DNA from 2 places in the Pseudoalteromonas sp. 23_GOM-1509m genome. Region 2 is predicted to be linked to the other one. Evidence: predicted binding sites of a transcription regulator. Region 2 holds the regulator's gene; the other holds the start of a gene.
What was found. Region 2 encodes LexA, which represses DNA repair genes until DNA is damaged. Its sites were predicted from a motif close to TACTGTATNNNNATACAGTA; they were not measured.
Positions count from the first base shown of each region.

Region 1: a site for LexA is predicted at 3,156-3,175, ahead of ruvC (crossover junction endodeoxyribonuclease RuvC). Genes of this name have one in related genera too.

Region 1 covers NZ_KI912435.1:66,813-71,968, forward strand. The annotation lists gene N523_RS0117850 (ABC transporter ATP-binding protein) at 1-601, shown strand, start outside; gene N523_RS0117855 (ABC transporter permease) at 591-3,092, shown strand; gene ruvC (crossover junction endodeoxyribonuclease RuvC) at 3,225-3,749, shown strand; gene ruvA (Holliday junction branch migration protein RuvA) at 3,752-4,369, shown strand; gene ruvB (Holliday junction branch migration DNA helicase RuvB) at 4,377-5,156, shown strand, end outside.
Region 2 covers NZ_JADO01000020.1:68,423-73,578, reverse strand. The annotation lists gene N523_RS0108735 (endonuclease) at 1-576, opposite strand, end outside; gene N523_RS0108730 (hypothetical protein) at 829-1,209, shown strand; gene N523_RS0108725 (PaaI family thioesterase) at 1,239-1,682, opposite strand; gene lexA (transcriptional repressor LexA) at 1,881-2,498, shown strand; gene coxB (cytochrome c oxidase subunit II) at 2,992-4,134, shown strand; gene ctaD (cytochrome c oxidase subunit I) at 4,134-5,156, shown strand, end outside.

The DNA of each region.
Region 1 (5,156 bases), on a different contig from region 2:
CGGTGAGTCTGTTGCTGTTGTTGGCACGTCGGGCTCTGGTAAATCCACTTTATTAAGTTTATTAGCAGGGCTTGATACGGCCAGCAGTGGCGAAATAATGTTAGATGGGGAGCCGCTGCACGAATTAGACGAAGAAGCGCGGGCCGCACTCAGAGCTGCAAAAGTTGGGTTTGTGTTTCAGTCTTTTATGTTGGTACAAAGTTTAACTGCACTTGAAAACGTGATGCTACCGGCAGAGCTTGCAGGTAAAGAAGACGCCAAAGAACAAGCGCTCGCTTTGCTTGAAAAAGTAGGCTTAAGCCATCGGGTTGATCATTACCCGTCGCAGTTATCTGGTGGTGAGCAACAACGTGTTGCGATTGCCCGTGCATTTGTGGGTTCACCAAAAATATTGTTTGCCGATGAGCCATCAGCTAACTTAGATAGCAAAAATGGCCATATGATTGAGTCGTTATTATTTGATTTAAATAAGCAAAACGGTACAACCCTCATTTTAGTCACTCACGATGAAGCCTTAGCGCAAAAATGTGAACGCATTATTCAAATAGAGGCGGGGGAGCTGGTAAAAAATTCAACAGAGGAAATGGCAAATGTGGGCTAAATTAGCGCTTAAACTATTTTCTCGTGAGTTTCGCCGTGGTGAACTAACCGTAATAAGCGCAGCCATTGCACTGGCGGTATTAACCGTACTTACTTTATCTATGGTAACTGAGCGAATTGCAGAAAGTATTGCGCAAAAAAGCAGTGCATTTATAGCAGCAGATCGTGTTCTTGCCAGCAACCACGCCATAGATACCGCCTTTATAACCAAAGCAGAACAACAAAACTTACAAACTGCACAAATGGTGTACTTTGACACTATGCTGTTTGCAAACGATCAAATGCAGTTTAGCTCGGTAAAGGCGGCATCAAACAGTTACCCGCTTAAAGGCCAATTAAAAGTTAAGTCGGGTTTGAATGCTCAAACCGAGGTTGCCCCCGGTGCGCCAAGCCCTGGTAATGTATGGTTAAGTGAATCAGTTTTTTATAGCTTAAACATAAACGTAGGCGACCAAGTTGAATTAGGTGCCGCGTTATTTAACGTTGAAAAGGTAATTGTTGAAGAACCCGATGCGCCATTTAATGTGTTTTCAAGTAGCCGCAGGGTGCTTATAAACATAGATGATGTGGCAAAAACCGAAGTAATACAGCCAGGCAGTCGCGTATTTTACCGCCAGTTATATGCAGGTGATGAAAGCGACATCAACAGTTTTTACGATTGGTTAAAGCCGCAACTCAAAGAAAACCAAAATTGGTATGGTGTAAAAGACCGCCAGTCTCCTATTTCAAATAGCTTAAACAGAGCCGAAAGCTTTTTATTGTTAGCAGGTTTGCTGGGCATTATATTAGCCGCGGTTGCTATTGCAGTATCGGCTAAGCGCTATTGTGAGCGCCAATATGACCCAGTCGCAATGATGAAAACCTTAGGTGGCAGCCGCGATATGATCCGCAAAATTTACCTTATGCACTTATTAATGGTGTGTACCATGGCGGTAGTCGTTGGCCTTGCTATTGGTTACGGCTTACAAGAAGTTGCAACTGGTTACCTTGTAAAAAGCATGGGAACCGAACTGCCCATGGCAGGGTTTAAACCGTGGTTAGTCGCCATTAGCACCGGGGTTATTTGTGCGGTTATGTTTTCTATTAAGCCATTGTTAGATTTATTTGATATTCCACCACTTAGAGTGCTTCGCCGTAATTTAGGCGACCGCCTTGCGGTAAGTAAAATCCATTTAGGGCTTAGCGCCTTAACGGTATTTTTATTAATGTGGTTATTTAGTAACAATATTAAAATTACCCTTATTTTATTTGCCTCAACGCTTGCGCTTATTTTAGTGTTGTTTTTAATTTCTAAATTAATATTTGGCGGGGGCCGAAAGCTTGGCTTAAAGCCAGGTAACAGCTGGTCGTTGGCTATTGCGTCTATTCAAAAACGTGCCAACGTTAATGCGGTGCAGCTAATTAGTTTTTCGCTAGCGATTAAATTACTGTTGTTTTTAATTGTGCTTAAAAACGACATCATTTCGGATTGGCAGTCTCAGTTACCAAGCGATGCACCTAATGCCTTTTTGGTTAATATTACTCAAAATGAGCTGGATCCGGTAAATGAATACTTAGCGCAAAAAGGCATTCAGGTGTCGGAGTTTTACCCAACGATTCGTGGCCGCGTAAATGCAGTAAATGGCGAAGCAGTAGCACGTGAAGTGTCATTGCAAGACAACGAGAAAAAAGACGAAGAAGCCCGCTCAGGTATTGGCCGCGAGCTTAACTTAACTTGGCTTAACGAAGTCCCCTCACAAAATGACATTATCGATGGCCAGTGGTTTGGCGATGACGCAGTAGCTGAGGCCTCACTTGAAGAGTCGATGATGAAGCGCCTTGATGTGAAAATGGGCGATACCCTCACGTTTTTAATTGGTGCGCAGTCGTTCGACGCTAAAATTACCAGTGTACGTAAAGTTAATTGGGCCACGCTTAAACCTAACTTTTTCATTATTTTAAGCCCTGATGTGTTGAGCAGCTTTCCGGCCACGTATATTTCATCAGTACGTATTGAGCCTGAGCAAAAGCGCGATTTTAGCCAGCTATTGCGAGCATACCCTACTATTACAGCGATTGATGTAGACAACTTTGTTAAACAAATTCAATCGACTATTGAGCAAGTGTCGTTAGCTATTGGCTTTGTACTGGCTATTGTGGTGTTGTGTGGCGCGTTGGTACTTATATCGCAGGTGCAAGCAAGCTTAGGTGAGCGGATGCAAGAAATTGTGATACTGCGTACTTTGGGCGCTAAAAGCCGATTAATCAAAAATGCCACCTTGTATGAGTTTTTATTACTGGGCGGTTTAGCCGGACTGGTGGCTGCATTTTTCAGCGATATTGCGTTATTGATTGTTCAGCAGCAAATGTTTGATTTAGCGGGTAAGCTGCATCCTAACATATGGATTATAGGCCCCGCTGCTGGCGGCGTGTTTGTAGCTGGGTTAGGCTATTTTATGATTGCCCGTACGCTTAAACAAAATACCCAAGGCTTAGTGCGCGCTTTAGCGTAAACTTTGCGGCCAAATAGCGTTTAAATGCCTACTTTTTAAGTAGGCATTTTTGTTTTTGCTTTGTACTGGTAATTTATACAGTGCTCTGGCATTATTAGCACTATTAATAAATAACAATAATGAGAGTGCTGTTTGGCCATAATTTTAGGGATCGATCCGGGCTCGCGTTTAACGGGTTACGGTGTGGTTGCGCATCAAGGTGCCAAGTTTACATACTTAGGCAGTGGCTGTATTAAATTAGCCGATCATGACTTTCCCACCCGACTTAAAATGATTTACCAGGGCATTACGCAACTTATAGAGCAATTTTCGCCTGAAACATTTGCTATAGAAAAAGTATTTATGGCGCATAACCCTGATTCTGCTTTAAAGCTAGGTCAAGCCCGTGGTGCTGCGATTGTCGGTGCCTCTATGGCCGACTTACCGGTTTTTGAATACTCAGCACGGCAAATAAAGCAAGCCGTTGTGGGTAACGGTGGGGCAGATAAATCGCAAGTTCAACATATGGTTAAAAACATACTTAAACTGCCAGGTACGCCGCAAGCCGATGCGGCGGATGCGCTTGCAATTGCAATTTGCCATGCCCACTCTGAACAAAATTTAATAAAACTAGCGGGTAGCGCCAGCAAAACCGTTAGAGGACGTCTAAGGAAATAACAATGATAGGTCGCTTAAACGGCGTGTTAGTTGAAAAACAGCCCCCAGAAATACTATTAGAAGTGAGCGGCGTTGGCTACGAAGTACAAATGCCAATGACCTGTTTTTACGATTTGCCTAAAGTAGGCGACAACGCCATTGTGTACACTCATTTTGTAGTACGCGAAGACGCACAGTTATTGTTTGGCTTTAATAATAAAACCGAACGTGCGTTATTTAGAGAGCTGTTAAAAGCCAATGGAGTAGGGCCTAAATTAGGCTTAGCCATTTTGTCGGGCATGTCGGCGCAGCAGTTTGTAAGTTGTGTAAATAATGAAGATGCCACTGCCTTGGTTAAACTGCCAGGGGTGGGCAAAAAGACCGCAGAGCGCTTAGTGCTCGAAATGAAAGACAGATTAAAAAATTGGGGTAATGACTTATTTACCCCATTTAGCGATAGCGCCGTAATAGAGCCTGCGAGCGATGCAACTATAGCCAATAATGCGGCCGATGATGCGGTTTCGGCATTAGTGGCGCTCGGTTATAAATTGCCACAAGCGCAAAAAGCAGTAAAATCAGTAAGCAAACCCGATATGTCGACTGAAGTTCTAATTAAAGAATCTTTGAAATCAATGCTGTGAGTAAATTATGATCGAAGCTGATCGCTTAATAGATGCTGCTGAAAAAACCAACGAAGACACCATAGACCGTGCTATTAGGCCTAAGTTACTGGCCGACTATCGTGGTCAGCCGCATGTTAAGCAACAAATGGAAATATTTATTGAAGCTGCGCGCAGTCGTAGCGAAGCGTTGGATCACTTATTGATATTTGGCCCACCAGGCTTAGGTAAAACCACGCTTGCTAATATTGTGGCGAACGAATTAAACGTAAATATTAAAACCACGTCTGGGCCTGTGCTTGAAAAAGCGGGCGATTTAGCCGCATTGCTCACTAACCTTGAAGAAGGTGATGTACTGTTTATTGATGAAATTCACCGTTTGAGCCCGCAAGTTGAAGAAATACTCTACCCGGCAATGGAAGATTACCAGCTCGATATTATGATAGGTGAAGGCCCTGCAGCGCGTTCTATTAAGCTTGATTTACCCGCATTTACACTCATTGGTGCAACTACCCGTGCGGGATCATTAACTTCTCCACTGCGTGACCGTTTTGGTATTGTTCAGCGCTTAGAGTTTTACTCTGTGGAAGACTTATCGCATATTGTGGGGCGCTCAGCGCATTATCTTAGTTTAGAAATGTGTGATGATGGCGCGGCCGAAATAGCCAAACGTTCGCGCGGTACGCCACGTATTGCAAATCGTTTATTGCGCCGAGTACGCGATTACACCCAAGTAAAGTCAGACGGTACGGTTAATGCTGAGGTAGCTCAACAAGCCCTCGACATGATTGACGTTGATAAAAGCGGT
Region 2 (5,156 bases):
AATTTTTAAACCATACGTTTTTTGCATGTAAGCGTACGCATCGGCAATGCGTTTACGTGCATGAACAGGCGGTTCAACAACACGTTGTTTAAAATTAACTTTAACCTCACAGCGACCATATTGCGTCGCGTTTTGGGCTAACATGCCAAAGCGGTAGTTTGAGCGATCGGCGTTAATTTCACCAATTGCAGGGGCTAAATTGTTTATATCGGCTTCCATCAAGCGAAACTTAGCGCTAACTTTGCGGCAGTTTTTACGCCCACCATCTTGCCAACATTGTAACTGGTGACCAAATTCCCATGCAGGGACAATATGTTCCCATTCAATTCGCAGGGCACGTTGATTTACTTTGCCTGAGCGGGTTAGTGTGTTGCGAGGCACGTAGCCACAATGGGTAGGGTCGGGTACCAACTTTTTGCCTTGTTTTTTTATATCGCAACCACAATAAATACTTTTAGCGTTTTCGGGAAGGGTATTAATTAAGTGCTTTTTGGCACTCGAAAACCGCGTAAATTGTTCGCCCATTGCTGAAAAACAAGCACAGCAAGCCAACAAAGCTAAAATAAACCGAATCATATCCATCACATACGTGAACTACAGGAGCGGCTAGTTTAAGGCCTAGAATAAAAAAGTAAACTGCCGCCGGCATGCTTTAATTTTAATTTGCGTATTTTGTGTAGGGCGTTTTTTAGGAGTAAATAGTGGGCAATATTCAGAGGCTAACGCTAAAAACGCGTTAATGCAGTGATTCCTGCGTTGTTGATTTGGTATAACGGTAAAACTGCGTTAAAGTTTGCAATGAGATTAATAGAGGGTAAAAACGAGATAATGTCGGAAATTCAATTTTTAAATGTAGATCTAGAGCTTGAGTCAAAGCAAGATATTAGCGTATTAGTTGCTGATTTAAAAAAGGTCGCAACTATTTTACATTATGATAAAGACGAATACCGTCAACTTGCTCGCATTGAGGTTGCAGGTGAAATAACCACGCCAGATAAAGCGATTAATCACTTGTGTGAGTTAATCGAGTCGTGTTCACGCAATGCATTAAAGCAATGGTTGAGTTGTTCACGCAGAACTTTCGATATTGGGTTTGAGTCTGGCACTTCGCCAAAATGCTTTAACCAAGCCTTACATGCAGATACCTTGTTACGTATATCTGCAATTGGTGCAGGCGTAGAAATTACTATTTACCCTTTCGAAAAGTAATTTAATTTCAACCTTGGTTAATTGACTTACTAGCCTTTTCGCTCTACTACGGCTGCGGTCATACGTGATACGCAGCAAAGCTCATTGCGGCTATTGGTTATTTTAATATCCCAAACCGAGCTGCGCTTGCCGATATGATAAGCTCTCGCTGTGGCCGTTAATGTGCCATTGCGTGATGCCTTTAAATGACTTGCACTGATCTCTTGGCCAACACAATAAAACCGATTGAAATCAACCACAAAGTTAGCGGCATAACTTGCTACTGTTTCAGCAAGCACCACATTTGCACCACCATGAACGATACCCATAGGGTTATGATGCTCTGGAATTGCCGGCATAGTTGCCACTAAGTAGTCATCACCAATTTCACTGATTTCTATTCCCATGGTTTTCATGAGTGTCCCTTGGCCTGTAATACCTTGATCTAATTGCTTACAAAACTCTAATGTAATCGGTTGATGCCAAATACTCATGCTAGCTCCTTGGATAAGTAATTGAGAATTAAAATTTATTAATATGATAATGCGTTGCTAATAATTACATTTATCACCCTGCTTTTAAAGTAGGTTATTGTTTGATGATAACGGCATATAAGGCATTAATTTATATTTGCGATTTTTAAATAACTGTATATACTCACAGTTAATTGTACTGTATGGAAAACCAGTTGTATGCGACCATTAACGAAACGCCAAGCGCAAATACTCGAACTCATTAAAGTGTTTATTAAAGACACTGGTATGCCTCCTACACGTGCCGAAATTGCACAAACACTGGGTTTTAAAAGTGCGAATGCTGCAGAAGAACACTTAAAAGCACTGGCCAAAAAAGGTGTGATTAAAATGAAGCCAGGCGCGAGTCGGGGCATTCAGCTTGTTGAAGAAGAGGAGCCAGAGCAGTTAGGCTTACCTTTAATTGGCAGGGTGGCTGCCGGTGAGCCTATATTGGCGCAACAGCATGTAGAAAGCCACTGTAAAATTGACCCTTTAATGTTTAAACCTGCGGCCGATTTTTTATTGCGTGTTAACGGTATGAGTATGAAAGACATTGGTATTATGGATGGTGATTTACTTGCTGTGCATAAAACCCAAGTTGCCGAAAATGGACAAGTTATTGTTGCCCGTGTTGACGACGATGTAACCGTGAAGCGTTTAGAAAAAGCGGGCAGAAAAGTACTCTTACATGCTGAAAATGATGAGTTTTCAGCTATTGAGGTCGATTTAGAAAATGAGTCGTTCAATATTGAAGGCTTAGCGGTAGGTGTTATTCGTAACGCTGACTGGATGTAGTATTAAAGCATAATTTAGCGCTTAATAGTGATTAGGCGCTGGGTTTGTTAGCAGCACAATGTCTAACTTATCAAATGTATGACTATATGTTGTCAAGTGCTTCTCCTATCATAAATAAAATCACTAAATACTTTATAAATAAACAAATTTACTCTGCTTTTTTAAGTTAACAATTTTTTATATTTCTATCCTGTAATTTCAATACACCCCTTACTAAACCTGACTCTTAGATTAATTGCCTGACTAGTTGCTATTTTTTTAGCTGCGCATTTTAAAAAATACACCTTGTTTATTTTTCATACTCACCTTGCTTATTGTTTATTTTTTAACTAGTTATTAAAGAGCTGGAATAAAAATAACTCACAGCTTAGTCGTTTTGAGAACACACATTTACTAAATCCAGCACCCTTATAAAAAATAAAAATAACGAATAGGCGTTTAAGCCGTATGCCTCTTCGCTTTGCGTCAGCAATAGCATCAAAGGAGCCGTCACATGGGTAAGCTGAGTTCTTCCTTGTGGCTTATATTGTTTGTTTTTTCGCAGAATGTGCTTGCTAATAGCCAATATAATATGCGTAAAGGCGTAACCGATATAAGTAATAATGTATACCAACTGCACATGACTATTTTTTTAATATGTTGTGTGATTGGGGTGATCGTGTTTGCCATTATGTTTTGGGCACTCATTCATCATCGCAAATCTAAAGGGGCTGTCCCTGCCCAATTCCATGAAAGCACCAAAGTAGAAATACTGTGGACTGCGATCCCTTTTGTCATATTAATTGTTATGGCCATTCCTGCGACTAAAACCTTAATTGCCATGGAGGATGCCAGCAAAGCTGATCTCACCATTAAAATTACAGGCTCACAGTGGAAGTGGCATTACGAGTATATGGGGGAGGACGTTGAGTTTTATTCCATGCTAGCTACACCTCAAAATGAAATAACCAACCTTGCTGATAAAAACCCGAATTATTTACTCGAGGTCGATAAACCGCTGGTACTACCAATTAATCAAAAAGTACGTTTTTTAATGACTTCAGATGATGTTATTCACTCATGGTGGGTGCCTGACTTTGCCGTTAAAAAAGATGCAAACCCTGGGTTTATTAATGAAACATGGACCAATATTAATGAGGTTGGTACTTACCGTGGGCAGTGTGCAGAGCTTTGCGGTAAAGATCATGGTTTTATGCCTGTTGTGGTAGAAGCTAAAACAGAAGAAGACTTCAAAACGTGGTTAGCAGAGGCTAAACAAGCCAAGCAAAAAGCAGCTGCAGCAGACGCTGCGTTATTAGACCAAGTTGTACCAAAAGAAGAGCTGATGGCGCTTGGTGAGCAGGTTTATATGGCGAGCTGCGCGGCGTGCCATCAGCCAACAGGATTAGGCTTGCCGGGTGTTTTTCCGGCTCTTAAAGGCAGCCCAATAGTCATAGGTGATATCAAAGGGCATATAGATATTTTGCTCCACGGTAAACCAGGTACGGCTATGCAGTCTTTCGCAAAGCAATTATCAATCAAGCAAATAGCAGCTGTTATTACCTATAAACGCAACGCGTGGGGTAATGACACTGGTGATGTAATTCAACCGAGCGAGATACAAGCGGCACTGGATGCTGATGGGGAGGCTAAATAATGAGTAGCATTGCAGAACAACCTAATACCAATGAGGCTCATCATGCCCATCAACCTGCCACAGGCTTTAAGCGCTGGTTATTTACAACCAACCATAAAGATATAGGTAGCTTATATTTAATTTTTTCACTCACCATGTTTTTAATTGGTGGGGCAATGGCGATGGTTATTCGAGCTGAGTTATTTCAGCCGGGCCTACAACTGGTTGATCCTCACTTTTTTAATCAAATGACCACAGTGCATGGTTTAATAATGGTGTTTGGTGCGGTTATGCCAGCCTTTACCGGCTTGGCAAACTGGATGATCCCGCTAATGATTGGTGCGCCAGATATGGCCTTACCGAGAATGAATAACTGGAGCTTTTGGATTTTACCGTTTGCGTTTTTAATCCTATTAGCTTCATTATTTATGCCTGGTGGTGGCCCTGCATTTGGTTGGACCTTTTACGCGCCGCTTTCCACCACTTATAGTAACGACAACACAGCAATGTTTGTATTTGCTGTGCATATTATGGGTATTAGTTCGATTATGGGGGCCATTAATGTGGTGGTCACCATAGTAAATATGCGTGCTCCGGGTATGACGTGGATGAAGCTGCCGTTATTTGTGTGGACATGGTTGATCACGGCGTTTTTACTTATTGCAGTTATGCCGGTACTTGCTGGTGCAGTTACTATGGTGCTCACCGATAAATACTTCGCGACCAGTTTCTTTGATGCCGCTGGTGGTGGCGATCCGGTGATGTTCCAACATATTTTTTGGTTTTTTGGTCACCCTGAAGTTTATATTATGATTTTGCCTGCCTTTGGCATTATTTCTACGATTGTTCCCACCTTTTCACGTAAAAAACTATTTGGTTATGCCTCTATGGTGTATGCCACCTCCTCCATTGCCTTGTTGAGCTTTATTGTGTGGGCGCATCATATGTTTACCACTGGTATGCCCGTGGCGGGTGAGTTGTTTTTTATGTACGCGACTATGCTGATATCGGTACCTACCGGCGTAAAAGTATTTAACTGGGTA